One region of the Olsenella uli DSM 7084 genome, then DNA from elsewhere that is predicted to be linked to it. Evidence: riboswitches for the same ligand, from Rfam matches in the RefSeq annotation. Region 1 holds a riboswitch; the other holds the start of a gene.
The links. Region 1 has a riboswitch for cyclic di-GMP ahead of OLSU_RS02685 (hypothetical protein). Riboswitches for the same ligand answer to the same signal wherever they lie in the genome.

Region 1 (16,054 bases):
CATGCTCCCCAACATCGAGCTCGACCCCGACGGGCTGCAGGATGCCATCGTCAGCCACTTCTCGGGCGCGGCCCTGGCCTTCGTGAACGACGCGAACGCGGCGGCGTTGGGCGAGCTCTGGCAGGGGTCTGCCAAGGGCGTCGGCAGCTTCGTGCTGGTGACGCTCGGCACGGGCGTCGGTGGTGGTGTGGTCGCAGGTGGCCATCTCGTCTCGGGGGCGTCCGGTGCCGCGGGGGAGATCGGCCACGTCACGGTCAACCCCGAGGAGGAGCGTACCTGCGGCTGTGGTCGCAAGGGCTGTCTGGAGCAGTACGCGTCCGCCACGGGCATCGTCCGTCTGTATCGGCAGGAGCTCGCGCGCCGCGGCATCGAGGGCGCGCGCGTTCGGCATGACACCGACACCCTCACCGTGTTCGAGGCGGCGCGCGCAGGTGATGAGGCTGCCGTGCGTGCGATCGATTCCATGTGCGATTACCTGGGGTTCGCGTTAGCGCAGATTTCCTGCGTCATCGACCCCGAGGTGTTCCTCATCGGAGGCGGCGTCGCGGGCGGCTTCGAGCAGTTCTCAGTTCGCCTCTCTTCGGCATTTCGGGCTCGCTGCCTGGCATCCTGCGCGTCGACCAGGATCCTGCCGTGCTCTCTGGGCAACAAGGCGGGCATGTACGGCGTCGCCTTCGCAGCCCTGCAGAAGGCTGGCGAGTAGCTGTGGGCCTGCGTGCGGTCGGGGCCTGCGTGCGGCCGAGGGGCTGGCTCGCGGCCGGGGCCGACCCATGCGAGAGGGCGTTGGTTGCGAGCACGTATATTGTGCCGCAACCTGTGGAAGGGCCTTGCTAGAATTGTGGTGGAATTGTCGGTAAACAATAAGAAAGGGGAAGTGAAGATGGCTGAAGAGACCTATGACATCATCGCCGCGACAGGCTGTCCCACAGGCATCGCTCACACCTTCATGGCCAAGAAGGCGCTCGAGGATGCCGCGGCGGCAAAGGGGCTGACCATCAAGGTGGAGACCCACGGCCAGGTAGGCATCGAGAACGAGCTCACCCCCGCCCAGATCAAGGCCGCAAAGGCCGTTGTCATCGCTGCGGACAAGGACGTCAACGCAGAGCGCTTCGAGGGCAAGCCCCTGGTTTCCGTGGGCGTCTCCAAGTGCCTGTCCGTCGAGATGGCCGAGGGCCTGATCGACCGTGCCCTCGCCGCGAAGCCCGAGGGCGAGCTCGCCGAAGAGGTCGCCAGCGCCTCGGCCTCCGACGAGGGGGCCGAGAAGGAGTCCGTCGGGCATGTCATCTACAAGCACCTGATGAACGGCGTCAGCCACATGCTGGTCTTCGTCGTCGCGGGTGGCGTCCTCACGGCGGTCTCGTTCCTGTGGGGCATCACCTCCTTCGACTCCACCGCGGCCGACTACAACAGCTTTGCGGCCTGCCTGAAGATCGTCGGCGGCATCGCCATGAACCTCATGGTCCCGGTGCTCGCTGCCTACATCGCAGAGTCCATCGGCAAGCGCCCGGCGCTCGTTCCTGGCTTCGTCGCCGGCATGATCGCCATCCAGGGCCTGCCCGTCTCGCCCGAGACGGGCCTCATCGACGCCGGAGGCAGTGGCGTGGGCTTTGGCTTCCTGGGTGGCATCGTCGGCGGTTTCCTCGCCGGCTATGTCGTCCTGGGCCTGGAAAGGCTCCTCTCCGGCATGCCCAAGAACCTGGACGGCCTCAAGGCCATCTTCCTGTACCCGCTGCTCTCCACCTTCGTCGTCGGCCTGGTCATGCTGGGCATCTCGGGTCCCATGGCCACGATCAACACCGCGATGATGGACTTCCTGAAGGGCCTCTCCGACTCCGGCCCCGTCGTCTTGGGCCTGGCCATCGGCTGCATGTGCGCCTTCGACATGGGCGGTCCCGTCAACAAGGCGGCCTACGTCACCGGCACCGCCCTCCTGACCGAGGCCCTGACCGCAGGCGTGGGCACCGACACGTACAACTTCGGCACCAACTTCATGGCAGCCGTCTCCGCCGCCTGCATCGTCCCGCCACTGATCACCACCTTTGCCGTCATCGTCGGCAGGAAGTACTTCTCCCAGTCCGACCATGACGCCGGCATCGTCAACCTCATCCTGGGCTGCACGCACATCACCGAAGGCGCCATCCCGTTCATGACCAAGAACATCTGGCCGGTCATGCCCATCATGATGCTGGGTTCCTCCATCGCGGCCATCCTCACCATCTTCTTCGGCGTCCACGATCCCGCCCCGCATGGCGGCTTCTTGGTTCTGCCGGTCGTCGATGGCGGGCTGCTCTGGGTCATCGCCATCCTGATCGGCGCCGTCGTTGGTGGTATCCTGTACACGGTCTTCAAGGCGTCCGAGTACAAGAGGAACGGCAACAAGGTCGTCGAGTAGCGAGGCCGTCGAGTAGTGACTGGAAGCGACTGAAGGAGCGCGCCAATGAGTGACTTCGTGCAGGCATCCCACGTATTCCTGGACAATCCCGCCAAGACCGTCGATGAGGCGCTCGCCTTCCTCTCGGCGCAGGCCGTCGCACTCGGCATTGCCGAGGACGAGCGGGCCGTCCTGGATGCGTTCAAGGCTCGCGAGGCCGAGGGCACCACGGGCATGATGGAGGGCTTCGCCATTCCGCATGCCAAGAGCGAGGCCATCAAGCAGGCCTCCGTCATGGTCGTCAAGTTTGCCGGAGACGTCGAGTGGGAGTCCATGGACGGCAAGCCCATCAGGGTCGCCATCGCGCTTTGCGTCCCCGGTGGCGAGGCGGGTACCACCCACCTGCAGCTTCTCTCCAAGGTCGCCGTCATGCTGATGGACGAGAAGTTCCGCAACGAGACCCTTGCCGACGTCGACACCGCATCCATAGCCGCCCGCATCAACAGCGGTCTCGACTAGCATCCTAGCGACGCGACGGACGTCGTCGCATCAGCACCTGGCATGGCCTGGGGTCCGGCGCGTCTGCGCCGGACCCCTTTCGCTTGCATGCCTCTACGTGCGTACAACCGGATGCCACGTGCCGCACGGTTAGACGCCGCGCGCCGTACGCCAGGCCTTATGCCACGACCTCCACGCGGATCTGGCCCTCGAGTTCGGCGACCCTGGCGAAGTCGCCGAGCCCGGCGCACATGGCGACGCTGCCGCCGGTCGCCATGGCGCGGCGCAGCGCGCCTTCGACGTTCTCGCGGTCGGCGAACCACAGGGACAGGAAGCTCGCAAGCGTGGCATCGCCGGCGCATGCGGTGGAGTACACCTCGACCCGGGCGGCACTTGCGCGCCAGACCCGTGCCCCGTCGTAGAAGTACGCGCCCCTCTCGCCCAAGGTGAGCAGGATGTTCTTGCAGCCGTGCTCATGGATCAGACGCAGGGCGGACACGATGTCGGCCTCGCTCTTCACGTCGACGCCGAAGATGGCCGCAACCTCCTCGTCATTGGGCTTGATCAGCAGCGGCCTCTTCTCCACGAGCTCGGCCAGGCGCGCATGGCTCGTGTCCAGCACGACCTCTGCGCCCCGGGCGTGGACGTGGTGAATCACCTCGTCGTAGAACGTGGGCTCGATCTGGGGCGGGAGCGAGCCGGACACCACAAGGCACTCGAGGTCGGCGAGACCGTCGATCAGCTCCAGCATCTTGAGCTGCCTCCCACGGGGTACGGCACAGCCGGCGCTGGGGAACTTGTACTCGTCTGGTCCGCAGGTCACAAAGGTGTTGATGCGCGTGATGCCGTCGACCATCACGGGATGGGCCTCGCAGGCACGCCCCCGTGCCCCATCGATGATGTAGCGACCCGAGAAGCCGCCGAAGAAGCCCAGGATGGGCGCCCGTATGCCAAAGTGCTGCAGCGTGAAGCTGACGTTGAGCCCCTTGCCGTTGGGCGTGTAGACCGCGTCACGGGTACGCGAGACCACGTTCTTCTCGACCGAGTCCGCCGTCACGTTCATGTCGATGGCGGGATTGGGCGTAAGGGTGTAGATCATGATGGCTCTCCGGTCTGCTACGGCTTGCTTGCTCGTGTCTGCGGCTCGCCTGGTCGAGAGGGACCTAGGCCTTGCGGGTGGAGCCCAGGTTGTCCATATGGGACGCCACGACTGCGAAGATCTGGTCCATGCCGGGAGCGGCGGGCTTCTTGGGGTCGAAGCAGCTGGGGTTCTCCTCCATGTAGCCCATGAAGCCGCGCGTGTAGGCCTGACGCAGCTCGGTGGCATAGTTCACCTTGCAGATGCCGTTCCTGATAGCCTCGGCTACCTGGTCATCGGGGACGCCCGAGGTACCGTGCAGCACCAAGGGGACGTCCAGGCGCTCGCGGATGGACGAGAGGATGCCCTGCTCGATGTGCGGGGTGCCCTTGTAGATGCCGTGCACCGTGCCAACGCCGACGGCGAGCGAGCTGCAGCCCGTGCGCGCGACGAACTCCTCGGCCTGGTCGGGATCGGTGTAGGGGCTCTCTCCCTCGACCGCGGGGCCGTCATCCTCCTTGCCGCCCACCTTGCCGAGCTCGGCCTCCACGGGGATGCCGACGGGTCCGGCGACCTTGGTCACGGAGGCGGTCAGGGCGACGTTTTCCTCGAAGGGCACATGGGAGCCGTCGATCATGACCGAGGTGTACCCAGCGTGCATGGCCTGCACGCAGCGGCCGAAGCCGTCTCCGTGGTCCAGGTGGATGGCGACGGGGACGCTGGCCTCCTCTGCCGCGACCCTGCACAGCGCGGCGAAGTAGTCCAGGTTGGCATACTTGACGGTGCCCGGGGTGGTCTGCATGATGACCGGCGACCTGCGGTCCTCGGCCGCGCGAATGACCGCCATGACGAACTCGAGGTTCTCCACGTTGAATGCGCCGACCGCGTAGTGTCCGGCCTGTGCGTCCAGGAGCATTTCCTTGGTGGTGGCAAGCATGTCGCTCTCCTTCTCGTCTGCGTCCGGCGTTCGTCGGGCTTTTCGGGCACTGGACCTTTCGGGTCGCCCGGCCTCTGGGTCGCCGGACCTTGGGCGTGTGTCTGGCCTCATTGTAGGGACGGGCTCGGTGGGCCGTGGCACACGTTTCCCTCGTCTTTCGTCGATTGGCCAGGGAAGTGAAAGGAAAAGCAAAGGTCTTTGCCTTGACCCATGGCGCATGCCGTTCGAAGCATGGAGTGCGCTACGGAGAATTTGCTGTACGATGACCATAGAATCCATGGGAGGACGATTGGGGTGCCGCAGCGCCGGCGCTTGCCCGTCACAAAAGGAAAGTGAAGGGAGAGTACTATACTTTCCCTTTAGAAAAGTAAAAGGAACACATTCCCATCACATGAGACGCCTCATGCCATGGCATGGCATACGCGTAGGGGAGGGGTATCTTATGGCGCTTGAGGCCCGGGGGAGTGGCCTTGGCATCGACGAGCGTCGTGCGGCGATCCTCGCCCTGCTCGATCGTGAGTCCACGGTGAGGGTGTCCCAGTTGGCGCAGGCCTTCTCGGTCTCGCGCGTCACGGCGCGCGGGGACCTTGACGCCCTTGAGAGGGCCGGCAAGCTCCGCCGTACACATGGGGGCGCCGTGTCGCTGTCACGCCAGCTGACGGTGTCGGTGCAGGAGCGCCGCGTCAACGTGAACGCGGGCGCGAAGCGGGCGATCGCGCACGAGGCGGCGCGGCTGGTGTCGGACGGCGAGTCGCTCCTGCTCGACTCGGGAACCACGGCCCTCGAGTTCGTGCGGGCGCTCTCGTCGCACAGCTCGCTGACCATCGTCACGGCGGATCTGACCATCGCCGAGTACGTCGACCGCTCCATGCCCGGCTGTGACGTGGTGCTGCTTGGCGGCCTTTTGCGCAAGGCGCACCGCTACACGAGTGGCCCCCTGGCCCTCGCGGCCCTCGCGGGCCTGCGTACGGACTCCGCCTTCCTCTGCCCCGGCGCCTTTGCGCCCGAGCGGGGCTTCATGACCGACTACCAGAGCATGGCCCAGCTCAAGCACGAGATGCTCCACGCCGCCGGAAGGCGCTACTGCCTCATCGACGCGAGCAAGGTCGGCGCGGGCGGCCTGATGCGCTTCGCCGGCCCGGGTGACTTCGAGGCCATCGTGATGGACCGCGACCCAGACGGGATCGTCGCCGGTCAGACCGAGGGGTTGGGGGTCAGGCTCGTCCTCGCGCAGGCATAGCCGACCGCCCGCCTGACATGCCGAGAACGGGGGACATGGCGATGGGCGGCCGTGCCCTGATGGCCGGGCGGACCGTCCTCCCCCGTCGGGCCTCCAGCCTGTACCATGGGAGAGGACATGCCTGTGCTCCGTCTTGTCTTGGAGGGACGCTCATGAGTGACTATGCAGTGAAGGCTGACAGGTTCGTACTGCCCGGATATGTCGCTACGGGTGGCTACCTGGTGATCTCCGGAGGTGTCTTCGGCACCTGGTCCGCCGAGGCGCCCGAAGGGATGGAGGTCGTCGACAGGGGTGGTCGCTGGGTGGTCCCCGGTTACGTCGACACCCACATCCACGGGCAGGCCGACCACGACGTCATGGACTGCGATGCGGCTGGCGTGAACGAGGCGTCGCTCGCGCTCGCCCGTCGGGGCACCACGTCCTGGACGCCTACCACGCTCACACAGCCGCGCGCGCAGATCACCTCCGCATGCGCGAGCGTCTACGAGGCGAGCGAATCGCGCGACGACGACTTCCCTGGTGCCCGCATAGAGGGAATCTACCTCGAGGGACCGTTCTTCACCGAGAGGCACTGCGGGGCGCAGAACCCCGCCCACATGTTCGACCCAAGCGTCGAGGCCTTCAGGGAATGGCAGGAGGCCGCGCACGGCCTCATCTGCAAGAGCGCGCTCGCGCCCGAGCGCAAGGGCTCGCAGGAATACTGTGCCACCCTTGCCGACCTGGGCGTCGCGTGCGTCCTCGGGCACTCCGACGCCAGCTATGAGCAGGCCCTTGCCGCCGTCGCCGCAGGCGCCAGCTGCTTTGTCCACACCTACAACGGCATGAGCGGCCTGCATCACAGGGACCCCGGTCTCGTGGGCGCCGCCATGAGCACGGTGGGCACCTACGCGGAGGTCATCTGCGACGGCAAGCACGTTCTGCCAGGTGCCGTCAAGGCGCTCGTCGACGCAAAGGGCTGGGAGCACACCGTGATAGTCTCGGACGCCCTGGCGTGCGCGGGGATGCCCGATGGCGACTACGTGCTGGGTGACCTTCCCATACGCCTTGGTGACGACCTGGCGCACCTCATCCTGGAGGACGACACGATGGGCTCGATCGCCGGCTCCGTCACCTGCGTCGCCCAGGAGGTCAAGAACCTGGTGGACTGGGGCATCGTCACGGCCGAGCAGGCCGTCCGCATGGGGTCCGAGATACCGGCACGCTCGGCGGGCGTGGATGACGTCTGCGGCCTCATCCGTCCCGGGCGCTGCGCGGACTTCAACGTGTTGGGGCTTGACCTCACACTGGAGGAGACCTACGTGGGTGGCGTGCTGGTCCAGTAGCGCGCCGGTCCGGCGCGTGGGCGTGGGGATCCCCTCTCGACGTCCGATGCTCGCTGCGCCAGCCCTCGGCCTATGCGGTGCCGTCGGCACCGTCCGTCCCGCCTGTGTCCGCGCCAGACTTGCGGCATCGTCAATCCGGAGGCACCCGTGGCAGTCAAGCTCATCCTCGCTGACATAGACCGCACCATCCTTCCCGAGGGAGAGAGGAGCGTGTCAGCCCGTACGGTGGCGGCGTTTCACGCCGCACGGGATGCGGGCATTCATGTTGGACCTGCCAGCGGACGTGGGCATGCCTGGATGCCCTCCCTCTTCGGTGGGGACGAGCGTTGTTGCGAGACCTGCATCGCCACCAACGGCAACCAGGTCTTTCTCGACGGGAGGAAGCTGCGCGAGGCCCACTTCGACGAGGAGTCGCTTGCTGTCGTGGCCGCTTGCGTCAGGGACATAGGCGGAGCGGGCCTGGTTGCCTTTGATGGCGCGACGCCCGTCTTGGTGGAGGGCCGGCTCGAGGACCTTGAGCCCATCTTTCCTGCGTATGCCGATGCCTGCCGCAGTGACGGGGATGGTGGACCCGTGGGCCTGTCGGGTCTCTCGGCAACGAAGGCGAATGTGTTCATGGGTGCCGACGGTCGCCGTGCGGACGAGCGCGCGACACGCGACCTCGTCGCCATGCTGAACCGTGACATACCTGGCCTTGACTTCGACTTCCCCGAGCTTGGCTACGTCAATGTCATGCCTGAGGGCTGGAACAAGGCGTCGGGCATCGACTGTCTGGTCGAGGCGCTGGGCATCAGCTTGGACGAAGTCGTCGTCTTCGGTGATGCCGGCAACGATCTCAGCATGTTTGCGCACGTGCCCGATTCGGTTGCCGTTGCCAATGCGACCGAGGAGGCCGCCGCAGCCGCACGCTGGCACATAGGCGCCTGCCGGGACGACGCGGTTGCCGCGGCCATCGAGGCGCTCGTCCGTGGCGAATGGCCGTTCGTGGGATAGGGACGACCCCTACTCCCGCCCGTGCCCCTGGCCCTGCTTCTGCTTGTCCCTGTACATCGCCGCATCGGCTTGGTCCGTGAGCGCCACTACGTCGGCCATGCCGTCGATGGTCCCTCGGGCACATCCAAAGGCGAAGCTCAGGGGCTGCCCGCCTATCAATAGGCCGTCGGCACTCGTGTTAGATTCGAAGACACGCCTGCCGCGGGTGAGTCGGCGAGTGACGTCGGAGGCCATGTCAGGTGAAAGCAGGACGAACTCGTCGCCCCCAACGCGGTAGAGACGCTCGGCGTGGCTGAGTTCCATGGAGACCGATGCCGACAGCAGCGCGAGGGTACGGTTGCCCGTCTCGTGACCAAAACGATCGTTGCATGACTTGAAGTCGTTGACGTCCATCACGGCGATGGTGACGTCCTGCCCATGGCGGCCTTGGATGTCGTGACGGAAGGCGCGTGCGTTGCGCAGCCCCGTCAGGACGTCGTGGTAGGAGTAGCGTTCGAGCTGAGAGCTTAGGCGGATGTCGCGGATATGCGTGTAGTATCTCACGCAGCATGCGACGATGAGCACCAGGCCGAGGGCCAAGGTGTTGGTCGCCGTCCCGTGGCTGAGGTGGTCGGTCTGCAGGGCGAGGCAGAGCATGATCGCGTAGGACAGGGCGATGCCCGGGATGAGTATGACGGGCCTGATCGCAAAAATGCAGACGATGCTCACCATCTGGATGAAAAAGGCGTAGAGCCCGTTGCCGCGCTGCAGGTCACCATATGAGATGAGTATCCCAAAGGCCATCGCCACAACGACGAACTGGCCGATGATGAGGTGCGATGACAGCGAGTCCGTGCGCATGGCCCCCCTGCGGCGTTTGAACAGGTATCCCGCAAGCAGCAACGCCGCACTCAGGAACATGGTGATGTAGGCTGCCTTGTGCCAGGCGATCCATGCCCGACCCACGGACTCGACGACTCGGGGGTGCCTTGACATCAGGACGTTGTTGATGGTCAGGTACGTCTCCATGAGCATGGTGATTGCGGCAAGCACTGCACCGCAGCGGAAGTTCAACGCCGAGAGGGCTGCGCGCTCGTCGGGTGCGAGGCGCTCTGCGCCGAGTATGGCCCTCAAGGTGGAGGGCATGCGGCGAGGGGGCCATCCTGTCCTGAGGTGCTCGTGACCGGGCCTGTTTGGGGACCTCATGTGATATGTCCTCGCACTCTCTGCGAATCGCTGTCGATACCGTTGCATTTGCCGATGCCGTTGCATTGTAAGGTTACGCGAACCGTTCGGTGTGCCGATGTCGGGACGCTCCCATCTGCGCCTCGTCCTTTAAGCCATCTTGTGGCCAGCTCCCTTCTCCTCTAGAATGGGTCTTGACAGACCCATCGAAGGGCAGGGGCGCAAAGCTATGGGGTCTGGAGCGGCAGCCACCCGTAGTCTTTTCGGACAGGGGAGTGGCAATGTCGCTCCCTTCCATGAGGCCTGCGCAATCCTGAAATCAGGGCTGTCCACGTATGGTCCTACCCGAGGTGGCCGGCGCGTGCCGTGTCGTGCCAGCTCGACTTGTCTTGTCACTTGGTGACAGTCGCATTTGATCGTCTTGCTTCTCTCCTGGTCATGCTGTTGCCCCCGCAGGCTGATGTGCCCGTCTGCGAGGACAAGGGAAAGGAAATGAGGATGTTACTGAAGAGGTTGCGCTACCTTCTGGCGGTCGCCCTTGCCGTGGGGATAGTGGTCGTGGGGGGAGGCCGCGCCCTCGCCGAGCCGCAGTCTCCCCGCGTCGAGCTTCCGAATGTCGTCACGAACGCCCACGTGACCACCTCCACCGGCACCACGCCGGTGAACGTCGGTCCTTGGCAGGCGTTCAAGATCCACTTCCACTACGTTCTCCCCAACCTCACGGTGCACGAGGGGGATACCACCACCATAGAGCTGCCGGCCGGGTTCAGGAGCGCCGCCCCGACCGACTTCGTGATCAAAGACGGCGACCACATCATCGCCAGAGGCAAGACCGATCCCACCAACACGAAGTACATCCTCACCTACACGGACTACGTGGAAGGCAAGTCCGACATCTCGGGCGACTTCTCGGTGAACGCCCAGATCGATAGCGACGTCCACACCCAGTCCGGTGTGCTGCCGGTGAACCCCGTGGTGAGCGGCGAGACGGTGCCGGCGGGTTCCGTCAACTACACGGTGCATGTCGAGACGGCCTTGCCCATCATCAAGTCTGGCTGGGCGAACGCCTTCGATACCACCAAGGGCGTCTGGCAGATCAAGATCAACCAGGACGGCAAGGAATATACGGATGCCGTGCTCGACGACACGCTCCTGACCCCCGGCGTGTCGATCGATCCCGATTCGCTCGAGGTGTTCGAGGGCACCTGGCAGCTGCAGGGCACGAGCTACAAACTTGTCGGCCAGACCGACGTCACCAGCCAGTACCTCCCCCAGTTCATTTCCACCGGCACGACGTTCAAGCTCGGGTTGGGTCATATCCCCGCTTCCAAGGGGCTGCTGGTGCGCTTCCAGACCAAGATCTCCTACACGCCTCTCCCTGGAGAGAAGTTCGAGAACAAAGGGACCCTTACCGACAACGGCGTAAGCAAGGAAAGCAAGGCCTATTACCTTCTGCCGACTGCTGGCGGCACCGGAGAAGGATATAACTACACGATCAACATCAAGAAGACCGACGAGATGGGCGCCCCTCTTGCAAACGCGGTGTTCGATATCGTCCGCACCCGCACCGGTGCGGTTGTCGGCCAGGTGACCACGAACGCTTCCGGCGAGGCGAGCCTGTCAGGCCTTCTGCGCGATAGCTACGTCATCAAAGAGACCACTCCGCCATCGGGGTATCTTGCGGCTGACGACCAAGCGGTCATCGACACCGACTTTCCCCTCACGACCAAAAGCGTGACGAAGACGTTCGTCGATAAGGCCGCTCCGACCACGGTCGACGTTGCGGTCGAGAAGGCATGGAACGACAACGGCGATCAAGACGGGATCCGCCCCTCCTCGGTCAAGGTCAGGCTGTTCGCCGACGGTGCGCCCACCAGCAAAATAGTGACGCTCGATTCGGCCGGTTCGTGGAAGGGCTCCTTCACGGGCCTTGACCAGAAGGATGCATCGGGCAACGATATCGCCTATACGGTGGAGGAAGATCCGGTTCCGCTGGGATACACTTCGGCGGTGACCGGTGACGCTGCGGCGGGATATACGGTCACGAACTCGCACGACCCCGAGACCGTCGACGTCCCGGTCGAGAAGAGGTGGGTCGGGCCCGCGGGCTCCGAGGTCACGGTCAGGCTGCTCGCCGACGGCGCCGACACCGGCAGGGAGCTCAGGCTCAACGAGGGCAACGGCTGGAGGGGCTCCTTCGACGGCCTCCCCAGGTACGACCACGGCCGCGAGGTCGCCTACGCGGTGACCGAGGCCGAGGTCTCGGGGGTCGACGGCTCCAAGTACGAGACCTCCGTCGAGGGCAACGCCTCCGACGGCTTCACCATCACCAACGTCAACACCGAGACCGTGGGGGTCTCCGGGACGAAGACCTGGGACGACGATAACGACCGCGACGGAGCCCGCCCCGCTTCGATTACGGTGAACCTCATGCGCGACGGCGCGAGGGTCCTCTCCCGGACGGTCGCGCCCGACGCCTCCGGCGCGTGGGCCTACTCCTTCGCGGGCCTCCCCAGGTACGCCGATGACGGCCACGAGTACGCCTACACAGTGACCGAGGAGGCGGTCCCGAACTACGCGACCACCATCGACGGCGCGGACATCACCAACTCCCACACGCCCGGCAGGACCTCGGTCACCGTGACCAAGGCCTGGGACGACGCCAACGACCGGGACGGCCTGCGCCCCACCTCGGTCGAGGTGCAGCTCTACGCGAACGGCCATGAGCTCGGCGCTCCGGTCACCCTGAACGCCGCCAACGGCTGGGCCCACACCTGGACCGGGCTGTTCATGAGGGAGGCCGGCAAGGACGTCGCCTACGAGGTCAGGGAGGTCTCGGTCCCGAGGGGCTACGAGGCCTCGGTCTCGGGCGACGCGACGGCGGGCTACACGATCACCAACGCCCACGTGCCCAAGAGGGTCGTGAAGGCCGCCACCAAGGCCGCGACCGGGCTGCCCCAGACCGGCGACGCCGCCGGCGCCCCCGCGCTGGCCGCCCTCGCCGCCTCCGGCCTCGCCGTGGCCGCAGGCGCCCTCCTGCGCAGGCGCGAGGGGTAGGCTCCCCCGCCCCCACGTGCGGCAGGCCACCTGCCCGGGCGGCCCCATCGGGGCCGCCCGGCCCTTTGTGTCTCGTCCTTTAAGCCATCTTGTGGTCAGCTTGCCTCTCCTCTAAAATATGTCCTGGCAAACCCATCGAAAGGTGGGGACGCAAAGCTATAGGGCCTTGTGCGCATGGCAGCCAGCTGCGGTTTCTCTGAGGGGATCGTGGCTGGTTTTTCATACGTCGTGGCCTGTCTGTCCACAGGAGGAGGATTATGTCCATCACAAGCAAGCTAAGCAGGGTCCTGACGCTGGCGTGCACCGCCGTCTTGGCCAGTACGCTGATGATCGGCCTGACTGCGTGCTCCAATGACGAGCAGGCCATCAAGGACGGCATCAGCACGGAGCTCGGCGCCTTCAAGAATCCCACCAAGGAGTCCTTGGAGCCGTACGTCGGTCAGCTCAGCAGCTCCGACCTCAAGGAACTCGAGACCTACGGCATCGACATCTACGAATTCTTGGGTCACTGCTTCAGCAAGTTCGATTACTCGGTCGGTAAGGTGAGTGCGAGCGGCGATACCGCCACGGCAGAGCTCTCCCTCACCAACGTGGACGTTCAGTCCGCCGTGAAGGCCACTTCGGACGAGTTCCAGTCGAGCGACATGCGCGACGAACTGGCACAGATCTATACCGACGGTGGCGAAACGGCGCTGATTCAGAAGTTCTTCGAGATGTTCTATAGCAAGCTCGACGAGACTACCGAGACCGTCTCCAACGACGTGACCGTCAAGCTCACCAAGAGCAACGGCAGCTGGACCATCGATGACGACAGCCTCAACGACCTCGTCAGCGCGGCATATGGTGGCGCGGACTTCTCCAGCATGCTGTAGTTCTCCGATACGTCGCAGTCATACGCATTGGCCATCAATTGGTCCTCAGATGCTGTGAGTTGGCACAGGCTGGCGCTTCCACGCACCAGCCTGTGCTACCCTGTGGCACGAGGCAGTGACGGAGAGGTCCGCATCGTCGCGTCGCCCACGGACAGAGAGGGAGCCCATCGGCTGAGAGGCTCCCACGGGGGCTGATGGGCGGAGTTCACTCTACCAGCCGCGACCTGAACGTTCCTTTCGCCTTGTTCCCGGGCCTTTGCCCAGGCACCCTGGCGAGAGTGCCAGTAGGGGAGCCGTACGTCCCACGGCACGGGACTCAACGAGTGGGTGCTCGCGAGAGACAACGTGCGCATCAATCAAGGTGGTACCGCGGAGACATCCGTCCTTGGGCACTGAGCCTGGGACGGTTTTTTGTTTTGGAAGGGGTTTCGCGATGGCAATGTCCGATGACCTGAGGGCCATTCAAGCACAGGTCGAGCAGGGAGTCCTCGGGGCGGACACCCTCGATGCGCTCGACAGGATCCGCGTGGCGTCGCTGGGGAAGAAGGGTTCGCTCACGGCCATCATGCGCTCGATGGGCAAGGTCCCACCCGAGGAGCGCCCGGCCATGGGCCAGCTCGCCAACACGGTGCGCGCCAACGTGCAGGCCGCCATCGAGCAGCGCAAGCTGCAGCTCGCCAAGGCTGCCCTCGACGCCAAGATCTCCGCCGAGGCGGCCGACGTCACGCTGCCCGGCCGTCGGCTGGCGCCAGGCACGCAGCATCTCATCAGCCAGATCCGCGAGGAGATCGAGGACATCTTCTGCGGCCTTGGCTACACCATCGAAGACGGCCCCTTCGTCGAGACCACCTACTACAACTTCACGGCCCTGAATGCCCCCGAGGACCATCCCAGCCGCTCGGCCAAGGACACCTTCTATGTGGTGGACAACGCCCCCGAGGGCAAGGAGACCCACGCCCTAGGCGAGTCGGACGTGCTCCTGCGCACCCAGACCTCTGGCGTCCAGGTGCACGTCATGGAGACGCGCAAGCCCCCCATCTACATGGTCTGCCCGGGCACGGTCTTTAGGCCCGATACTGCCGACGCCAACCACCTGCCGCAGTTCACGCAGGTGGAAGGCCTGGTAGTGGACGAGGGCATCACCTTCGGTGACCTCAAGGGCACGCTTGACTACTTCTGCCGGGAGATTTTTGGTAGGGACCGCGCCACGCGCTACCGCCCGCACTTCTTCCCGTTCACCGAGCCCTCCTGCGAGGTGGACGTCTCCTGCGGCGTCTGCCACGGCGAGGGCTGTCGCTTCTGCAAGAACACCGGCTGGCTCGAGATCCTGGGTTGCGGCATGGTCGACCCCAACGTCTTGGGCTACGTGGGTATCGATTCCGAGAGGTACTCGGGCTTTGCCTTCGGCATCGGCGTGGAGCGCGTGGCGGCACTCCGCTACGACTTGCCCGACCTGCGCATGCTCATGACCGGTGACATGCGCTTCCTCAGGCAGTTCTAGGACTCCTCGCCCCATCCCACCGACATCCCTGCGGGTCACGCCCGCCCCTCCTTGAGAAAGGCAAGTAGACATGCGCGTCTCTTACGAATGGCTCAAGACAATGGTCGACGTTCCGGACGACCCGCACGAACTCGTGGATGAGTTCGTGCGGACCGGCACCGAAGTCGAGGCGGTGGAGCGCCTTGGCGCCGACATACGGGGCGTCGTTACCTCACAGGTGCTGGAGAAGGTCCCCCATCCCGACTCCGACCATCTGTTCGTCTGCAAGATGGACGTGGGGGCATGCAACGTCGATGCCGACGGCAAGCCGGTTCCGCTACAGGTGGTCTGCGGGGCGCAGAACTTCGAGCAGGGGGACAAGACCGTGACGGCCCTCGTGGGCGCCAGGCTCCCGGGTGGGATCGAGATCAAGAGAGGCAAGCTCAGGGGCATCGAGTCCCTTGGCATGAACTGCTCGTCACGCGAACTGGGCCTTGACGGCGACCATTCGGGCATCATGATCCTGCCCCCAGACGCTCCGGTGGGCGTCGACTTCACCGAGTACCGAGGCATGTGCGACACGGTGATCGACTGCGAGATCACGCCCAACCGTCCCGACTGCCTCTCCATGTGTGGCATGGCGGTGGAGGCCGCCGCAGTGCTCGACAGGGACACCCACATCGAGCTGCCTGCCATCAAGGGGGAGTCTGCGGACTTCGGCCGCACGGCGGATCTGGTGGACGTGCACATCGAGGATCCCGAGCTCTGCGGTCGCTACACCGCGCGCGTGGTGAGGGGCGTGAAGATCGCTCCCAGCCCCGAGTGGCTCGCAAGGCGCGTCATCGCCTGTGGCGCACGCCCCATCAACAACGTCGTGGACGTCACGAACTACGTCATGTTCCTGACCGGCCAGCCGCTACATGCCTTTGACCTGGGAAAGCTGGGTAAGCGCGCAGGCAAGCGACACATCGTCGTGCGCGCCGCACGAAAGGGCGAGCTCCTCACCACCTTGGACGGGCAGGAGCGCGCGCTCACGCCGGAC
Region 2 (16,054 bases), 190 kb from region 1:
GAGGTCCAGCCCAAGCTTGTCATGGAGGGCGGCTACGGCGCCTTCGCCTACATCAAGCAGTGGGGGAAGGTTGGCATCACCGAGACGCGCACGGGCAGGGATTCCGGCGAGACGGCCGAGGTCACCGTCCAGGAGGTCCAGAACTGCACCGTCTTCCTGCACAACTTCACCCCGGACAACGGCCAGAAGCTCGTCGCGCTGACCTTTGATGATGGTCCCAGCGAGTTCACCCAGCAGTACCTGGACATCCTTGCGCAGTACGGCGCCAAGGCAACCTTCTTCCAGCTGGGCAACAACATCCGTGAGTACCCCGATCTCGCCAAGGCCGTCGCCGACGCCGGCATGCAGGTCGCCAGCCACTCCGACACGCATCCCGAGCTCACCAAGCTCGACGCGGCCGCGCTACGGAAGGAGCTCGGCGACTCCCTTGACTCACTCAAGGACGCAACGGGCGTGTCCACGACCATCTTCCGCCCGCCCTACGGCGCATTCAAGGAGTCCACCTGGCTGAACTCCGGGGGGCTCGTATCCGCCTCCGTCCTGTGGAACCAGGACTCCGAGGACTGGCGCCGCCCGGGCGTCGACGCCATCGTGGCGAACTCCCTCAGGGGCATCACGAACGGGTCCATCATCCTGATGCACGACGGCGGTGGGGACCGCAGCCAAGACGTGCAGGCGCTGCCCACCATCATCAGCTCGCTGCAGTCCCAGGGTTACACCCTCGTCACCCTCAACGAGCTCATGGCGGCAGACAGCTCGATTCCCGACGACATCAAGACGGGCAACGCAACCATGCCCGCCGACGCCGTCTGGCCGACCGAGCTTGGAGACAACTAGGCCTGTGACGCCTCTCGGGGTCTCTCAGGCACGAGCCTTTCGGCTGACAAGCTGTGGCTGGCAGGCGGGCTTCTGTGAGTCTCTTTACCGCCACGGCTCACAGAAGTTGCCCTGCCGTCCATCTCTGCACGCCCTCCGGACGACAGGTGAATTAGTGTGAGCCGGAAGCAGGCAGCCGCTCACAATACCTCCCCTGCCATCCATCAGGCATCTGAGATGCGGATGACAGGGGAGCTTCTGTGAAAATGGACAAGAAACTTTTCACAATACCTCCCCTGCCATCCCAAGGGCTCCCGTTAACGGACGGGAGGGAAACTGTTGTGAAAAAGCACTCCGGAGACACCCGCGAGGGCTCGCCTGCCGCGTGCGCGGCTAGACCCAAGGGACCTCCGTGGGATAGGTCGTGGCATTGGGCTCCGGTTCCTGCGATCCCAGGAACTTCCGCACGGCAAGCCGCAACAGACCCGCAACGACCATGAGGGCAGCAAGCGCCGCAACATACCAGAGCAGCGTCAGGGCGATGAACTGTACCATTGGAACCGAGAAGGAACTCATGCCAGCCTCCAACCAGGGGTCCGCCTTGCACGTCGACACCTCGCTCAAGCATGTTGTAACGCCGGGCGCGACGCGTTTCAAGCTCTGGGGCGAGCTTTCGCCCTCGCAGTCGCCGCAGTTAATCGTCGTTTATGAGCCCTGCCGAATGGCTTGTTCCCTTCTTGCCATGTGCACGTATGAAAGTGGCATTCTATGCGGAGGCATATTCCGACAACAAGAAATCAGACTCTACGTGCGAGCGGTTTGATTTCGTCGGCGAACGGACGAATGAAAACATGCGCCTGGTAGCACCCGTGGCAGCCTCATGGCTCCCATCTGGCGATCCCAGACCCCCAACCAACGCGCCCGGCTCACGCCCCCGACCCGCGTCGGACATCCGGGTGGACTCCGCTCGCAAGCCCGTTTGGGTATATACACAGACAACCAGTCGGCTTTTTCACGGGAGTCTCATGCGCAGGAAGCACCCAAAAGACCATCGAGGCACGACAACGGCCACGATACAGGGCCTCGTCATCCTTTTCGCCGAGGCGACCCTTCTGCTTGCAACCACCACGTCCCTCCTATCCGCAGTCGAGGAGGGAGGCGGACCCTGGTCGATCGTCGCCCTTGTGGCGACGGGGGTCCTTGTCGCCACGGCGCTCTTCGCCCGAACGCTACGCCGGGAGTGCGGCGGCGTGGGGCGAGGGGAACCCGCGCACGGGTCTGTCGCCCCCTCCACAGTCGCTGGCCCCATGTCCACCCCTCCCATGGACGACGCAACGACCTCCCCCAGGGCTTCCGCCACAGTCGAGACGGCTGCTCCCGCCATGGCTGCCGCCACCGCAGGAGAGTCCTCCCCAGCAGAAGGGCATCGGGCGCGGCAGCCCAGCGCCCCCGTAAAGCCCCAGCCCGCAAGGTCACGACTCGACTTCGAGGCACTGGCCGAGCACATCTGTGCGACGGACGACCCCCTGGCCGAGCTCAAGCTCTTCGTGGGTGACATCCGCACGCGCCAGGCGATGGCCAACGCGACGTCCGAGAATGGCATGACGTCCGAGGCTGAGGACGGCACCAGGCGCGAGGCCGACGCCACGCCCCAATCTGACGCGAACCCTCTTGCCGAGGCCCTCGTCGCCCCCTCCGAGCTCGAGCTCTATGCCGCACGTCAGCTCGAGGAGGCGGGGCTCTTCGCCAAGGACGTCGAGCTGCCGCGCATGCGAATCGTACGCCCCCGCACGTCCCACATGCTCTACCTGCGCGTGGCGAGTCCCCGCCTGCCCTACCTCGCCAAGGTCCGCGTCATTGCGCTCGAGGCGGCCCTCAACGCCCTGCGCTACGCCACCACCTACTTCGACGACCCCTCGACCGTGACCGAGGCCGACGCCTACAAGCTGAACCAGAGCCTGTTGCAGTCCGTCTGTGCACAGTCGCCCAACATCGACGAGCCCATCACGCACGGGGACTCCGAACCTTCCGACGGCGAATGGGCCGTACGCAACGCCATCTCCACGGCCATGGAATCGGCCCAGCTTCCCTACCGCCTGAACGCAAGCTTCCGCACGAACGTAGCCGATGGCAACGTGTCGTTCGAGCTGAGCCTCACGCCCGAGGACGCCTTCCCCGCATCCATGTTCGTGCCGGGCCTGGGAATCGTCTCCAGCTCGCGCGAGATGCGCCGCAAGGCGGCATCCGCCTACGCCCGGAGGGTCGCGCTGCTCCTGGCGGCCTTCGCCTTCCGCGCATCGACCAAGGTCAAGCACGTCTGGGTTGTGGGCACCCTCGAGACCGCCCGGCGGCGCTGGTGCTACTTCACGGTGGACTTCGACCGCTGGCGCTTCTCCCGCCTCGACATGGCGCACGTGGACGACCTTGCGCGCACCTGGCGCCCCTTCGTGCCCAACATCCGTCTCGAAAACGACATCCTGCGTCCCGTGGAACAGAGCGTCTCCCTGTCCGAGCCGCGCTTCTGCCCACCTCGTCGCTACGAGAGCGTCTCGCTCTCCAACCGGCGCTTGACGGGAGACATAGCCCGCGCGCTGGGCACCGACCACGTGAGCGGCCTCGCGATCGAGGAGGGCGACCAGCGCAGCCTCGTCGCCGCAAGCATCATGGGCAGGCTCGTCTCGGCCGCAGAGCCCGACGCCACCCAGAGGAACGTCCGCATGATCATGGACGTGGCCGGCGACGACCCCGACCCCAGCGTGCGTGACGCCGCGGTGCGTACCGTCCGCCACCTGGTCGAGGGTACGATCGGTTCCGACGCGCCCTCCGTCGGAGAGGACTTCGTGGCGGGCGACGCGCTCTCCCGCGCCGTGGCGAGGGCCAAGGGGCTCCTGGCCGAGAAGGACCTTCCCGCAGCGTCCGAGCTTCTCTCGCGGGCGCTCGGGCCCATCGACCGCGCCGGCCTGTATCGTGACACGCCCACGACTGAGTGGCGCTACTTCTCGAGCTACGTCGACCGTGCGCTCCACAACCGCGTGTTCGGGGGCGACACGGTCCTCATGCTGGTGCCCAACGCCTACTTCGAGGCACACCTCCTGCTCTCGCTCGCACAGCTGTCCCAGGGCCGTAAGGAGGAGGCGCTTGCAGGCGCACGGCGCATCGTCGAGCTTGCCCCTATGGGCGCCCGTGCCCGCCTCCACCTTGTCAAGTGCCTGGAGGAGCTCGGAAGGGCCGACGAGGCCATCGAGGAGCTGAGGGAGCTCCTCTCCATCGCGCACGACCCCGAGGGGCTCGGCCTGGCCTACTACCGTATGGCGTCGTTCCAGTGGCAGGCGGGAAACCTCCTGGCCGCCGAGGCGTGCTATGTCTGCGCCCTGCGCTTCATGCCGTCCATGGCTCCGACGGTCTCGATGGAGATGGCCGTGCTTTCCATGCGGAACCCGGGAAGCCTTCGGCACGGGCTGAGCGGGACGCAGATCGTCGAGGTCCTCAGGGCACACGACATACCCGTCGCGCCGACGGACGAGACGGCGGGAATCGTCTACGACTGCGCACGAGCCTCGCTCGATGCGGAGATCTTCCCCGTGGCTCGGAACTTCATCGGCCTTTTGGGGGCCTTCACGGGAGATGACGTGATCATGAACGTCATCCGCTCGATAGAGGGTGAGCCGGACCGCTAGGCCCGACGGATCGCCACGCCCGCATACAATGGGTCCCTGTCAGATGCCCCCGAGAATGCGGCGGCGCTCGACAAGGAGCTGGCAACCCAAAAGGACGTGACCCCGGTTCTCGGGCGGGACGAGAACCGGGGCACAGCGTGACGGCTTAGAACGAGAGCCTCATGAGGCGGGCGACGGAGACGATGTAGATCTCCAGGGCCCGCTTGAACTGCTCCTCGGAGAAGCCCTCGTCCGCAGAGTGCTCGGCACCGACCCATTCGGGCATCGGGAAGCTGGGGTCGTTGGGGCCGAACGCGCCGCCGGCCTTGAAGTGGCGGGCGTAGGTGCCGCCGCCGATGGTGAACGGCCGGTCATTGCGACCCGTGTACTCGTTGTAGGTGCCCACCAGCGCCTGGACGCCCTCGGAATCGGGGTCGGTGGAGAAGGGCACCATGTCGAGGTCGACCGTCAGCGTGCAGCCATGCGCCTCGCAGAGGGCGCCCACGCGCCGGGCGATCTCCTCACCGGTGATCGACGTCGGGTAGCGCGAGTCGATGGTCTGCTCGAAGACTCCGTCCCTGGTACGAATGGTGCCACCGATGCAGGTCAACGGGTCGAAGAGGTCATCGGTGGCGGCGATGCCCAGCGTCGAGCCGTCCGTGGAGCCAAACACGAGGCCCTCCATGTCGAGGAAGGGCTTCTCGGCGTCGGAGTAGAGGCCGTTCGCCAGGAGATAGTCCACCAGAAGGCCGATGGCGTTGACGGATCCCTCGGGCGTCGAGGCGTGCGCCCCGATGCCATGGGCCGTGAGCCTCACAAGGCCCTCCCCGGCATCCTCGACGTCGATGCGGTCGGTCCCCGCGAGGAGCCGCGCGTCACCCCTGACGGTCGCCGTGGCCTCTCCGGCAACGGCGTTGCCCACGGTACCGCCATCGAAGTCGACGATCACGTCAGACACCTTGCCGGAGCGGATGGTGGCCGAGAAGCCACCCTTCTCCCCACAGATGAGCGGGAAGTCGGCGTCGGGCGAGAACAGGAACTCCGGCTGCTCGTAGCGCTCGAGGTACCACTCGACATCGCGCATGTCGGTCTCCTCGTTGTTGCCGATGATGCAGCGGAGGGTGTACGGCAGCCGCTCCCCCGTGCGGGCAACCTGCTCGGCAAAGAACTTCGCCGTATAGAGCTCGAGGACGAAGGGGCCCTTGTCGTCCAGGACGCCACGGCCGATCAGGTAGCCGTCCTTGCGGGTCACCTTGAACGGGTCGAAGTGCCAGCCCGTGCCCTCGGGGACGATATCCGTGTGGGCGATCATCGCGATCTGCCTCTCGGACCTGCCGACGAGATCGGCATAGCCGATGTGCCCGTCGCAGTTGTGGGCGTCAAGTCCCAGGCGCGAGGCGATCTCGACGCCCCTGCGCAGGGCCTCGTATGGGGCAGGGCCATAGGGCATGCCCTCGGTCGCGTGCTCCATGTCCTCGACCGAGCGGACGGCGACGAGATCCTCGATGTCCTTCACGATGTCTTCCCAGTTGGCCTCGACGAAGTCATGCGCCTGTCTCTTCAGTTCCTCATCTGCCATGTGACGGATTCCTTTCGCATAGAAGGGATGCTTTTTCGAATAGCGAGAACAGTGTAACGCTCACGAAACATTTCGGGGACGGGGCTCCGCCTGCGGCAGCATGTCAGCCGCAGGCGATGGGCGCAGACGCTGTGCACAGCTGACGTCCACGGCAGGGCCCCACGCATGGACGTGCTATGATCATGCGCCCCCACCCCAAGGAAGGGACGCAGGTGCAGCAGACCCCCCACGCGCTCTGGCCGCCGCGGTTCAAGGCCGCCATCTTCGACTTCGATGGAACCATATCGGATACCGCCACGATCTGGCACGAGGTCGACCGGGCCTTCCTAAGTTCGCGGGGCCTCCCCTACACCGACGAGTACCCCCGCATGCTCTCCTCGCTCGGCTTCGATGCGGGTGCACGCTACACCATCGAGACCTTCGGTCTCAGGGAGTCCGTGGCGGAGGTCTGCGAAGAGTGGAAGCGCATGGGCCGAGCCCTCTTCGAGAGTCACGCCACGCTACGTCCGGGAGTGCAGCTCTACGTACATGCCCTAACCGAGAGGGGCGTGCGCGTCGCACTTGCGACCGTCAACGACAGGGATGTCCTCAAGTCCCTGCGTCACGTGGACGTCGAGGCGCTCTTCGAGGTATGCGTGTACGGCGGCGAGGTCGCACGTCCCAAGGACCATCCCGACATCTACCTGGAGACCGCACGTCGACTGGGCGTCGAGCCCACCGACTGCATCGTGTTCGAGGACATCGCCACGGGGCTGCACTCCGCCTCATCGGTGGGCATGCTCACCTGCGGCGTGAGGTCCTTCGACCCGGTACAGCGAGTCGATGAGGTCAGGTCTGCCGCAGACTTGTGGCTGGACGACTGGCGAGACATAGGCCCCGGTGCCGCGCCCGGGCCTCGGGCCTGAGGCTCGGGCGTGAGGCCTACTGGTACGACAGCTGCATCAGGCGCCAGATCGAGACGATGTACACCTTCAGCGCACGGCGGAGACTCGCCTCGCTTATCCCCTCGTCCGCACCGTGTTCCGGGCCGACCCAGCTCGGCACGTCCTCGTCGGGCTCGTGCGGACCGAAGGCGCATGCGCGCCTGAACTTGCGTGCGTAGGTACCGCCGCCGATCACGAAGGCCTCGGAGCGCCTGCCCGTGTACTCGTCGTAGGTGTCAAGCAGGGTCCTGATCTCGGGAGAGTCAGGCTCGACGTAGAACGGGACCTTCACCGCATCGACGTCGAACGTGCAGCCGTGACCCTCCGCGAACGAGGTGAGCGTGCGAGCGATCCTCTCGTCGTCGGTGGATGAGGGATAGCGCGCGTCACAAGTCTGGACCAGGTGCCCGTTCACCATGCGGACGGTGCCACCGATGACGGTGAGGGGGCCGAAGCGCTCGTCGGATGCCTTGATGCCCAGGGCGGCCCCATCGTGGCCGCAGGAGCACAGGGCGTGCTCGAGGACCAGGAAGCGCCGCTCGTCCTTTGAGCAGATGCCGTGATCCATGAGGTAGTCGGCAAGCAGGCCGATGGCGTTGAGCGTTCCCTCGGGAAGCGAGGCGTGGCCTCCCCTGCCGTGGGCACGCACCCGTGCCAGGCCGTCTCCCGCCGGCTCGACGTCGATGTTGGCGCGCGCGGGCAGGCTGGAGGCATCGGCGCGCACGACGGCCGTGGCGAGGCCGGGGATGGCGTTGGCCACGGTGCCACCGTCCATCTCGACTATACGGCTCTCACCCGCACCGCCCGAGCTCCCCACCATGCCGAAGCGCCCATGGAAGACGCCCTTCTCGCCACAGATGAGCGGGAAGTCCGCATCGGGCGTGAAGGCGAACTCGGGCTCGGGGTAGTTCTCGAGGTACCAGTCAAGGTCGCCCATGTTCGTCTCCTCCTCGTTGCCCACGATGCAACGGAGGGTGTACGGGAGCCTCTCTCCCGTCTCGTCGACCAGGCGCTTGAGGAAGTGGGCGGCATAGAGCGACAGGACGAAGGGACCCTTGTCGTCCAGGACGCCACGACCCAGCAGATAGCCCTCGCGACGGGTCACGTCGTAGGGGTCAACGCTCCAGCCAAGCCCCTCGGGCACCACGTCGGTATGCGCGATGGTGGCAAGGTAGCGCTCGGAGGAGCCGGCAAGGTCGGCATAGCCGATGTGCCCGTCGCAGTTGTGGGCGTCAAGGCCCAGGCGAGAGGCGATCTCAAGGCCCCGTTCCAACGCCTCGAGGCATGCCGGGCCATAGGGCCTTCCCTCCTGCGCCGCATCCAGATCCTCCACGGAACGGATCCTCACGAGAGAGCGAATGTCCTCGACGACACTCTCCCACACCTCGTTCACGTAGGCATCGACGCGGACCTTGAGTTCTTCGTCGGTCATGCGGCACCCCTTCCGCGCCCTGCGGCGCATCTCGTTGACCACGTCATGGTACACGCCCTGACACCTTGGTGGGGCCTGCCCGCCGCAGATAGGAAAGAAAAAGAGAGCCGCCGAAGCGACTCTCCCGCCAGCTCTATGGAATAGGGCTTGGCCTTGCCTATGCCTTGCGGACGTTGGAAGCCTGCAGCTTGCCGTTCTGACCGGTGGTGATGTCAAACTCGACGGCCTGGCCCTCGTCCAGGGTCTTGAAGCCATCCATCTGGATCTCAGAGTAGTGGACGAACAGATCGTCGCCATCCTCACGAGAGATGAAGCCGTAGCCCTTGTCCGGGTTGAACCACTTAACAGTACCCTGTGCCATGTCGTGCCTTTCTTTCTTGCCCCTAGGGGCGAAAACAATGCGCTTTCGCGCGCTACAAGTGTGACCCCTCGATCACAGGGACCATCTTACCTCATAACGACAGACAGCAGGGGCATAAACATAAGTTTGAGACCGGTTTTGACGCCTGAGGGCAGATGGACTACGCGATATCCCCTGGATGGGGCATGGCGGGTGGGCAATGCGCAAAGGGCCGGGCGGCCCCGATGGGGCCGCCCGGGCAGGTGGCCTGCCGCGCGTGGGGGCGGGGGACCTACCCCTCGCGCCTGCGCAGGAGGGCGCCCGCGGCCACGGCGAGGCCGGAGGCGGCGAGGGCGGCCAGTGCGGAGGCGTCGGCGGCGTCGCCGGTCTGGGGCAGCCTGGTCGCGGCCTTGGGCTTGTCGCCCCTGGCGTTGGTGACGGTGAAGCCCTTGGAGGCGTCGCCCTCGATCTTGGAGGAGTAGCCCTCCACGGCGTCCTCGGAGACCGTGTAGGCGATCCGCTCGCCGCCCTCGAAGGCGGGAAGGCCGTCGAAGGAGCCCTTCCAGCCGTTGCCGGCGTTGAGCTTCAGCGACTTGCCCGTATCATGTCCGTCGGCGAGCAGGTGGATCGTCACCTCGCCGCCCTCGCCGCCGACCCACTTCTTGACGACGGGGATCGACACGGCCTCGGGCTCATGGGCGTTGGTGAGCGTGTAGCCCGCCTTGGCGTCACCGGCCACCGAGGCCTCGTAGCCCCTCGGGACCGAGACCTCCTTGACCTCGTAGGCGATGTCCTTGCCGGCTTCCTTCATGAACAGGCCGGTCCAGGTGTGGGTCCAGCCGTTGGCATCGGAGAGCTCCACGGGCTCGCCCAGGGGCTTGCCGTTCGCGTAGAGCTGGGCCTTCACGCTCGCGGGACGGATCCCGTCCCGGTTGTTCGCGTCGGCCCATGCCTTGGTGACGGTGACCGAGGTCTTGCCGGGCGTGTAGGAGTTGACGATGTCGGTGTCGTTCACCTCGGTGGCGTAGTTCGGGACCGCCTCCTCGGTCACCGCGTAGGCGTACTCGTGGCCGTCGGCGGGATCGTACTTGGGAAGGCCCATGAAGGAATAGGCCCACGTGCCGGCGGGGTCGGGCGTCACCGTCTTGGAGTCGGCCTTGGCGCCGTCGCGCATCAGGTTCACCGTGATGGACGCGGGGCGCACGCCGTCGCGGTCGTTATCGTCGTCCCAGGACTTCGCGCCGGAGACCTCCACGGTCTCGGTGTTGGTGTTGGTGATGGTGAAGCCGGAGGACATGGAGCCAACGACGTCGCTATCGTAGTTCGCCACCGGGTCTTCCTTCACGGTGTAGACGATCTCGGTGGCGGTGCCGGCCTTGTACTTGCGCAGGTTGTCGAAGGACCCGGTCCAGTTGTTGCCGGCGTTGAGTTTGAGCTCCTTGCCGGTGTCGACGCCGTCGGCGAGCAGGTGCGCGGTCACCTCGCCGCCCTCGGGGCCGACCCACCTCTTCGTGACGCTGGCACTGGTCTTGATGGGCCTGTCGCAGATAGTCTTGAGCGCGCCGCCCGTGGGTGTGACCTCGAGCGTGTACTCGTTGCCGTTGAGCTCGTAGCCGTCAGGCGGGGTCTTCTCCTTGACCTTGTAAGTGCCCTGCACAAGGACGCCCGAGGTCACCGTGCCGTCGGCGCCCGTGGTGAGCTCGAAGGTGGTGCCGTCGGGCCTGGTCACCGTGAACACGGCATTCTTGAGCGGGATGGAGTTGTCGTCACCATCGACCTTGGTCAGCTTGATCTTGCTCGCCAGGTCGCCACCGGCGGTGCCACCGGATTCGGCGGACTGGTAGGAATAGGAGATCTCTTCATGAGCCGACGACGCGTCAAGGGTCGCTTTATTTTTGAGAACCGTACCCGCATGGTACGTCGACTTGTAATACAAACGGTACTGTTTGCCGTTCACGTTCCCCAGATTGATGGTGAACGACCGGCCATCGGGGGCTAACTGCAGCTTGCCTGTCAGATCGATCGTCTGAATCTCTTGGACGATACTTCCATATTCGTTGAACTCGACCTCGAGAAGCTTGAAGCTGTCCTCGATATAACGCTCGTCCCCGTTGCCGCCGGACAGGCTGTCAGAAATCACCGCATTGGGAAGGTTAGCCTTCTTATGGTTGATACGGACGTTCCATTCGGCCTGATCTTCATGACCAGGCACGGGCTTACCCCATTTAGCCAGGGGCTCGTCCTGAAGCGGCTTGGCCCCCTGGACAATCACGCTGCCGCTAACCGCCTGCGAATTCACCGTAATGGTGAAGACGTTCTCGGCGTCTTTTATTATCTTCGTTTCGTCGAACTGAGCGGCCAGATATATCGTGCCCTTGACGTTGTACTTGTTCTCCACCGCCTTGGTGAAGGTGACATGCACCGTGCCGCCGACATCGCCTGGCCCAGGGGTGACATGGGCCTTCGCCACGACGTTTCCGTCGACGTCTTTCAGATCGAAGTCCTGCGCGGTCGTGCCGGACGGGAACTTCATGTTGTCCGGAAGGGTGATGTCGAAGTAGTCGCCTTCGTGGATGCTCGTCCCCGCGGCGCTGGCGTCCCAGTCCATCGCGAGATAGAACCTATCGCTCTGATAGATTGTGTGCACTTCTTCTTTATTGAGATTCAGAATCTGGAACTTCGTGATGTTGACGTTCACGGGTACGCCGCTATCGGCGAAGGCATGACCCCCCCCCGACCACTATCCCTACGGCAAGGGCGACCGCTAGAAGGTAGCGCAACCTCTTCAGTAACATTCCCACTTCCTTTCTCCTGACTCTACGGACAATTCCATTCATCGACGAGAGTGGCGACGACCGGAGGTGCAAAGCGTGACCGCATCAGCAAGCGGGACAGACTTCCCCACGGCATGGCGCACCCTGTGAATGCGCGTCGATCTTCGACCTTATGCAGAAAACAGCCACGCCGTCCTCCCTACCAGAGAAAATTGCAGCTGGCTGCCATTCCAGGCCCTATAGCTTTACGTCACTGCCTTTCGACAGTTTTACTTAGCTGAAATATACGCGAAATGTAGTCTCCGATCAAGAACTGATGGGCCCTTGGGATGGTTTCAGCATCAAGAGTGGAGAGCTTTGTCAAGCTCCTCGAACTCAGCGGGCACCTCGCATCCGCATCCGAAGGACTCCTCGATGGCCTCAGCCTGCTCGGCGCGCAGCCTTGCCTTGTCTGGCCTCCCCATGCCTCCATAGGCACCGGAGACGGCACGCAGGGCATACGCCACGTATGAGGCCACGGAGTCTCCCATGCCCGAGAGGAGCATCATGGTGACGAGCGAGTCGGGTGCAAGCTGCATCGCGACCTGGGGGTCAAGATCAAGCAGACCCGCGATGGCCTCCTCGGTCTCGAGCACGGCAGCCTCGTCCCTCTCGGCAACGGCACGTCTGAGCGAGCGCGACACCACCTCCACGAACTGGGCGATGATCTCTAGGATGTAGTCTCGTTGAAGCATCTTCCCTCCAAGAGGAACGGACGTGGGAACGAGTGGGGCGTCTACGCGGACGGAGGGGACGCCACGCCGAGGTGCTCGAACGCGAGCGACGTGGCCTGGCGCCCCTGGGGCGTGCGGACGATGAGTCCGCGCTGCAGCAGGTACGGCTCGTAGACATCCTCGAGCGTGGAGGGATCCTCCCCCACCGCAGACGCGATGGTCGTAAGGCCGACCGCCCTGCCACGGAAGGTCCTGGTGAGCGCCTCCAGAATCTTGACGTCCATCCAGTCGAGGCCCATCTCGTCGATCTCGAAGAAGGAGAGCGCCTCGGCCGCGACGTCCCAGGCAACGGAACCCTGGGCCTTGACCTGGGCATAGTCGCGCACGCGCTTGAGCAGGCGATTGGCGAGGCGCGGGGTGCCGCGCGAGCGCGAGGCGATCTCGGCGGCGCCCTGGTCGTCTATCTCCACACCCAGTATCCTGGCGGAGCGCCTCACGATGCCCGCCAGCTCCTCGATCGTGTAGTAGTCCAGGCGATACGAGATGCCGAATCGGTCGCGCAGCGGACCGGTCAGAAGGCCCGTCCTGGTAGTGGCTCCCACGAGGGTGAAATGCGGGACGTCCAGCCTGATGGAGCGCGCGGCAGGGCCCTTGCCGATGACGATGTCGAGGAAGAAGTCCTCCATCGCCGGATAGAGCACCTCCTCGACCTGGTGGTTGAGGCGGTGGATCTCGTCGACGAAGAGGACGTCGCCCTCCTCGAGGTTCGTGAGGATGGCGGCGAGGTCGCCCGTGCGGGCGATGGCGGGGCCTGACGTGGTCCTGAGACGGGCGCCCATCTCGTTGGCGACCACGTTTGCGAGCGTGGTCTTCCCCAGGCCCGGGGGGCCGCTGAAGAGCACGTGATCGAGGGTTTCGTGGCGGTCCTTGGCTGCGGCGATCAACACGCGCAGGTTCTCGCGGACGCGCTCCTGGCCGCAGTACTCGTCAAGCGTGACGGGACGCAGGCTGTGCTCCACGTCCAGGTCGTCGGTGGTGAGCTCGGCAGACACGCTGCGCTGTCCCAAGGAGCGTGCCGCGGCCGCGGCGTCGTGGCCCTCCTCGAACAGGTCTTCCCTGTCGGCCTCCCACATCAGGCACCACCTCCCAGATGCCTCAGCGCATACGAGATCGCCTTCTCGACCGTCAGGGCACCCGCATCCTCATGGCCCCTCAGGGCGAGCTCGGCCTCCTGGGGCGTGAAGCCCATGGCGAGCAGTGCCGAGGTGGCGTCGCTCTGAACGGACTCGGCCGTGTTGGCGAGGGGGGACCGGGGCGCAGGTTCGCTCATGCCCACAAGGCCCCTGAGCTCCGTGTCCCTGGTAAAGACGTCCTGCAGCTCCATGAGGAGGCGCTGGGCCTTCTTCTTGCCGACGCCGGGCACCGTGGCCATGCGCGTGGCGTCCTGGGTCACCACGACAGTTGCGAGCGAGGCGGGAGAGAAGGTCGAGAGCACGGCAAGCGCAAGCTTTGGCCCAACGCCGGAGACGCCGACGAGCCGGTCGAAGACCGCTCGCTCCTCGCGCGACGCAAAGCCGTAGAGTTCGACCGCACTCTCCTTCACCAGCATGCGCGCAAGGAGGGTGACGCCGGCCTCGCCTACGGCGGGAAGCGAGGCAGCCGTGGTTGCCGACACACCAAGCTCGTAGCCGATACCACCGACGTCGACTATCACATGGGTGGGGAGCACCTCGACGAGGGTTCCCGTCAGCTGCACGATCATCGGCTGTTCCTCCTGCTCTGCCGCGCGTGGCCCAGGGCCGCGCGCCCGCTTTCCATCGAGCGCGAGACGTGGGCCGCGGTCGCGGCGGCGGTCACCTCGCGGGCCTCGATGCGATCCTGGGCCTCCTGGGCCCTCTCCTGCGCCAGCACCTGGGCGGCCGCGGCGTCACGGGTGACCCTCTTGGTCCGCGTGAGGTTGGCATGGCAGACCGCTGCGGCGAGTGCGTCCGCGCAGTGGTCGGGCCTCGGGTCGTGATCGAGGTCGAGGATGTTCCTGACCATGTAGATGACCTGGCGCTTGTCAGCCGACCCCGTCCCCACGACGGCTTGCTTTATCTGCATGGGAGTGTACTCGCCCATCTCGAGTCCCATGCGGGAGCAGGCCACGATCGCCGCCCCACGGGCATGTGCCGTCGCCAGGGCGGAGCGCGTGTTCTCGCCGAAGAAGATCTTCTCTATGGCAAGCTGCGAGGGCTGGTACGTCCCTATCGCCTCTGAGAGCCCATCGTAGATGGCACCCAGGCGACGGTCGAGCGTCTCGGAGGAGCTTGTGCTGATGCAGCCATACGCCCGCGCGCGGCAGAGGGTGCCGCGCGTCTCGATGACACCCCAACCGGTATTCGCGAGCCCTGGGTCTATCCCAAGTATGATCACATGCCCTCCAGCATCGTACGTTAGAACGTTCGTTCTATCCTAGCATACGTCCGATCGCACGGGATGGCCTCGCCGAAAATCAGTTCTGCGAGAAGGGGCTCGGCCAGGGCGCCCCTGGCCCCTCCCGCTCGGAGGCACCGTCAGGCCCTCGGCCGTCGTCCCCCCGAGAGGCGCCCTCCGTGCGCGGCCCCCCGCCAGGCTCGCCGAAGCCCGTCGGCCTGAAGCCGCCGCCGATCGAGAAGTCACGCAGGAAGCCGAGGGCGTCGCTTATCTCCCTCGTGGCACTTCGCTCATCCGCGTCCCAATCGGCACCCTCTTCGTCCCCCAGCTCGCCCCCGTCGCTCACGCGAGGCTCGGGGCCGACGGCGAGAAGGAGGCGTGCGAGCGCGTCGAAGCCGTCTTGCCCCCCGTCGCCACGGACGTGGTCGCGCCAGGCAAGCGCGGGCGGACGGCACGCCTCGACGAGCGGTGCCGTGCTTGCGGACAGGCAGTGCATGCGACCGGCGCGCCAGGGCCCAGCCGCATCGAGGGCGGCGAGCGTGGCCTCGACGAGCGCGGGGTCCTGCCCACCCGCCTGCACTATCTCACCCACCGTGCGCCCCCACTCGAGGTGCTCCGACAGGATGAGGCCGATCGTCATAGTCCACGCCTCGCCCGAGACCCCATGGCGGTCGTAGCCGGCGACGACGGGCAGCTCCCACTGCTCGAGGATGGCAGGGGGCAGGATGGGCGAGACGGTGTTGCGCATGCGGACCATGGCTACTATGTCCTCGAGGTAGACGTCACCCAATGGGCAGAGGGCTGCGGCGCTGGCGTGGTGCGGCATCCCCTCGAGTGCCAGCGTCGTCTTGTCGAGGGACGAGAGCACAAGGGCTCCCAGGTCGTGGGCCCAGGCTGCAAGGTACGCCCCGACGATGCCACGACGTAGCACCTGGGGGTGGCCGGTGGCGACCCCCGTGGATGGCACCTCAAGCCCACCTGCCGGGGGCGTCGGGAGCACGTCTATGCGCAGGGAGCGCACCAGGCCGTCCGCGGCACCCACGCGAACACCTGGGCGGGCGACGTCGACGAGCGCATGTACATGGGTCGGACCGAGGGCGTCGGTGGCGAGCGCCGCGAGAGCCAGGGAGCGCAGCGTTCCGTCGACGACCAGGGCGACGTCCTTGACCTGCTCCTTGGCAAGATAGTCACGAAGGCCGACGCACAGGGACTGCCACAGGTGGAAGGGCCGGTCATACACCTCGGGCGTCAGGGACCCGACACGTCCCGCCTGACAGGCGCCCCCTATGTCACAGGTGACGAAGGACTCCTCGAAGCCCGGTGCCGATGCCCTGAGCGCGCCCGTCGGGTCAAGCACGAAGCTCGATCCCGTGAACACCTGCATGCCGTAGCCTCCCAGGGAACCC

Region 2: it holds a riboswitch for cyclic di-GMP, as region 1 does, so the genes downstream of both, OLSU_RS03490 (Cna B-type domain-containing protein) here and OLSU_RS02685 (hypothetical protein) in region 1, are expected to answer to the same signal.

The regions. Positions count from the first base shown of each region.
Region 1 is NC_014363.1:591,769-607,822, forward strand. It holds gene OLSU_RS02635 (ROK family protein) at 1-703, shown strand, start outside; gene OLSU_RS02640 (PTS fructose transporter subunit IIC) at 881-2,392, shown strand; gene OLSU_RS02645 (fructose PTS transporter subunit IIA) at 2,438-2,890, shown strand; gene OLSU_RS02650 (1-phosphofructokinase family hexose kinase) at 3,048-3,968, opposite strand; gene OLSU_RS02655 (class II fructose-bisphosphate aldolase) at 4,033-4,884, opposite strand; gene OLSU_RS02660 (DeoR/GlpR family DNA-binding transcription regulator) at 5,327-6,124, shown strand; gene nagA (N-acetylglucosamine-6-phosphate deacetylase) at 6,277-7,446, shown strand; gene OLSU_RS02670 (HAD family hydrolase) at 7,594-8,439, shown strand; gene OLSU_RS02675 (GGDEF domain-containing protein) at 8,449-9,624, opposite strand; gene OLSU_RS02680 (Cna B-type domain-containing protein) at 10,102-12,660, shown strand; cyclic di-GMP riboswitch class I at 12,776-12,853, shown strand; gene OLSU_RS02685 (hypothetical protein) at 12,918-13,532, shown strand; gene pheS (phenylalanine--tRNA ligase subunit alpha) at 13,966-15,033, shown strand; gene pheT (phenylalanine--tRNA ligase subunit beta) at 15,104-16,054, shown strand, end outside.
Region 2 is NC_014363.1:785,669-801,722, reverse strand. It holds gene OLSU_RS03530 (polysaccharide deacetylase family protein) at 1-837, shown strand, start outside; gene OLSU_RS03525 (hypothetical protein) at 1,210-1,392, opposite strand; gene OLSU_RS03515 (bacterial transcriptional activator domain-containing protein) at 1,842-4,493, shown strand; gene OLSU_RS03510 (Sapep family Mn(2+)-dependent dipeptidase) at 4,639-6,051, opposite strand; gene OLSU_RS03505 (HAD family hydrolase) at 6,228-6,956, shown strand; gene OLSU_RS03500 (Sapep family Mn(2+)-dependent dipeptidase) at 6,973-8,406, opposite strand; gene OLSU_RS03495 (cold-shock protein) at 8,564-8,767, opposite strand; gene OLSU_RS03490 (Cna B-type domain-containing protein) at 9,039-11,444, opposite strand; cyclic di-GMP riboswitch class I at 11,731-11,804, opposite strand; gene OLSU_RS03485 (hypothetical protein) at 11,862-12,254, opposite strand; gene ruvB (Holliday junction branch migration DNA helicase RuvB) at 12,296-13,366, opposite strand; gene ruvA (Holliday junction branch migration protein RuvA) at 13,366-13,995, opposite strand; gene ruvC (crossover junction endodeoxyribonuclease RuvC) at 13,992-14,648, opposite strand; gene OLSU_RS03465 (NAD(+) synthetase) at 14,728-16,054, opposite strand, start outside.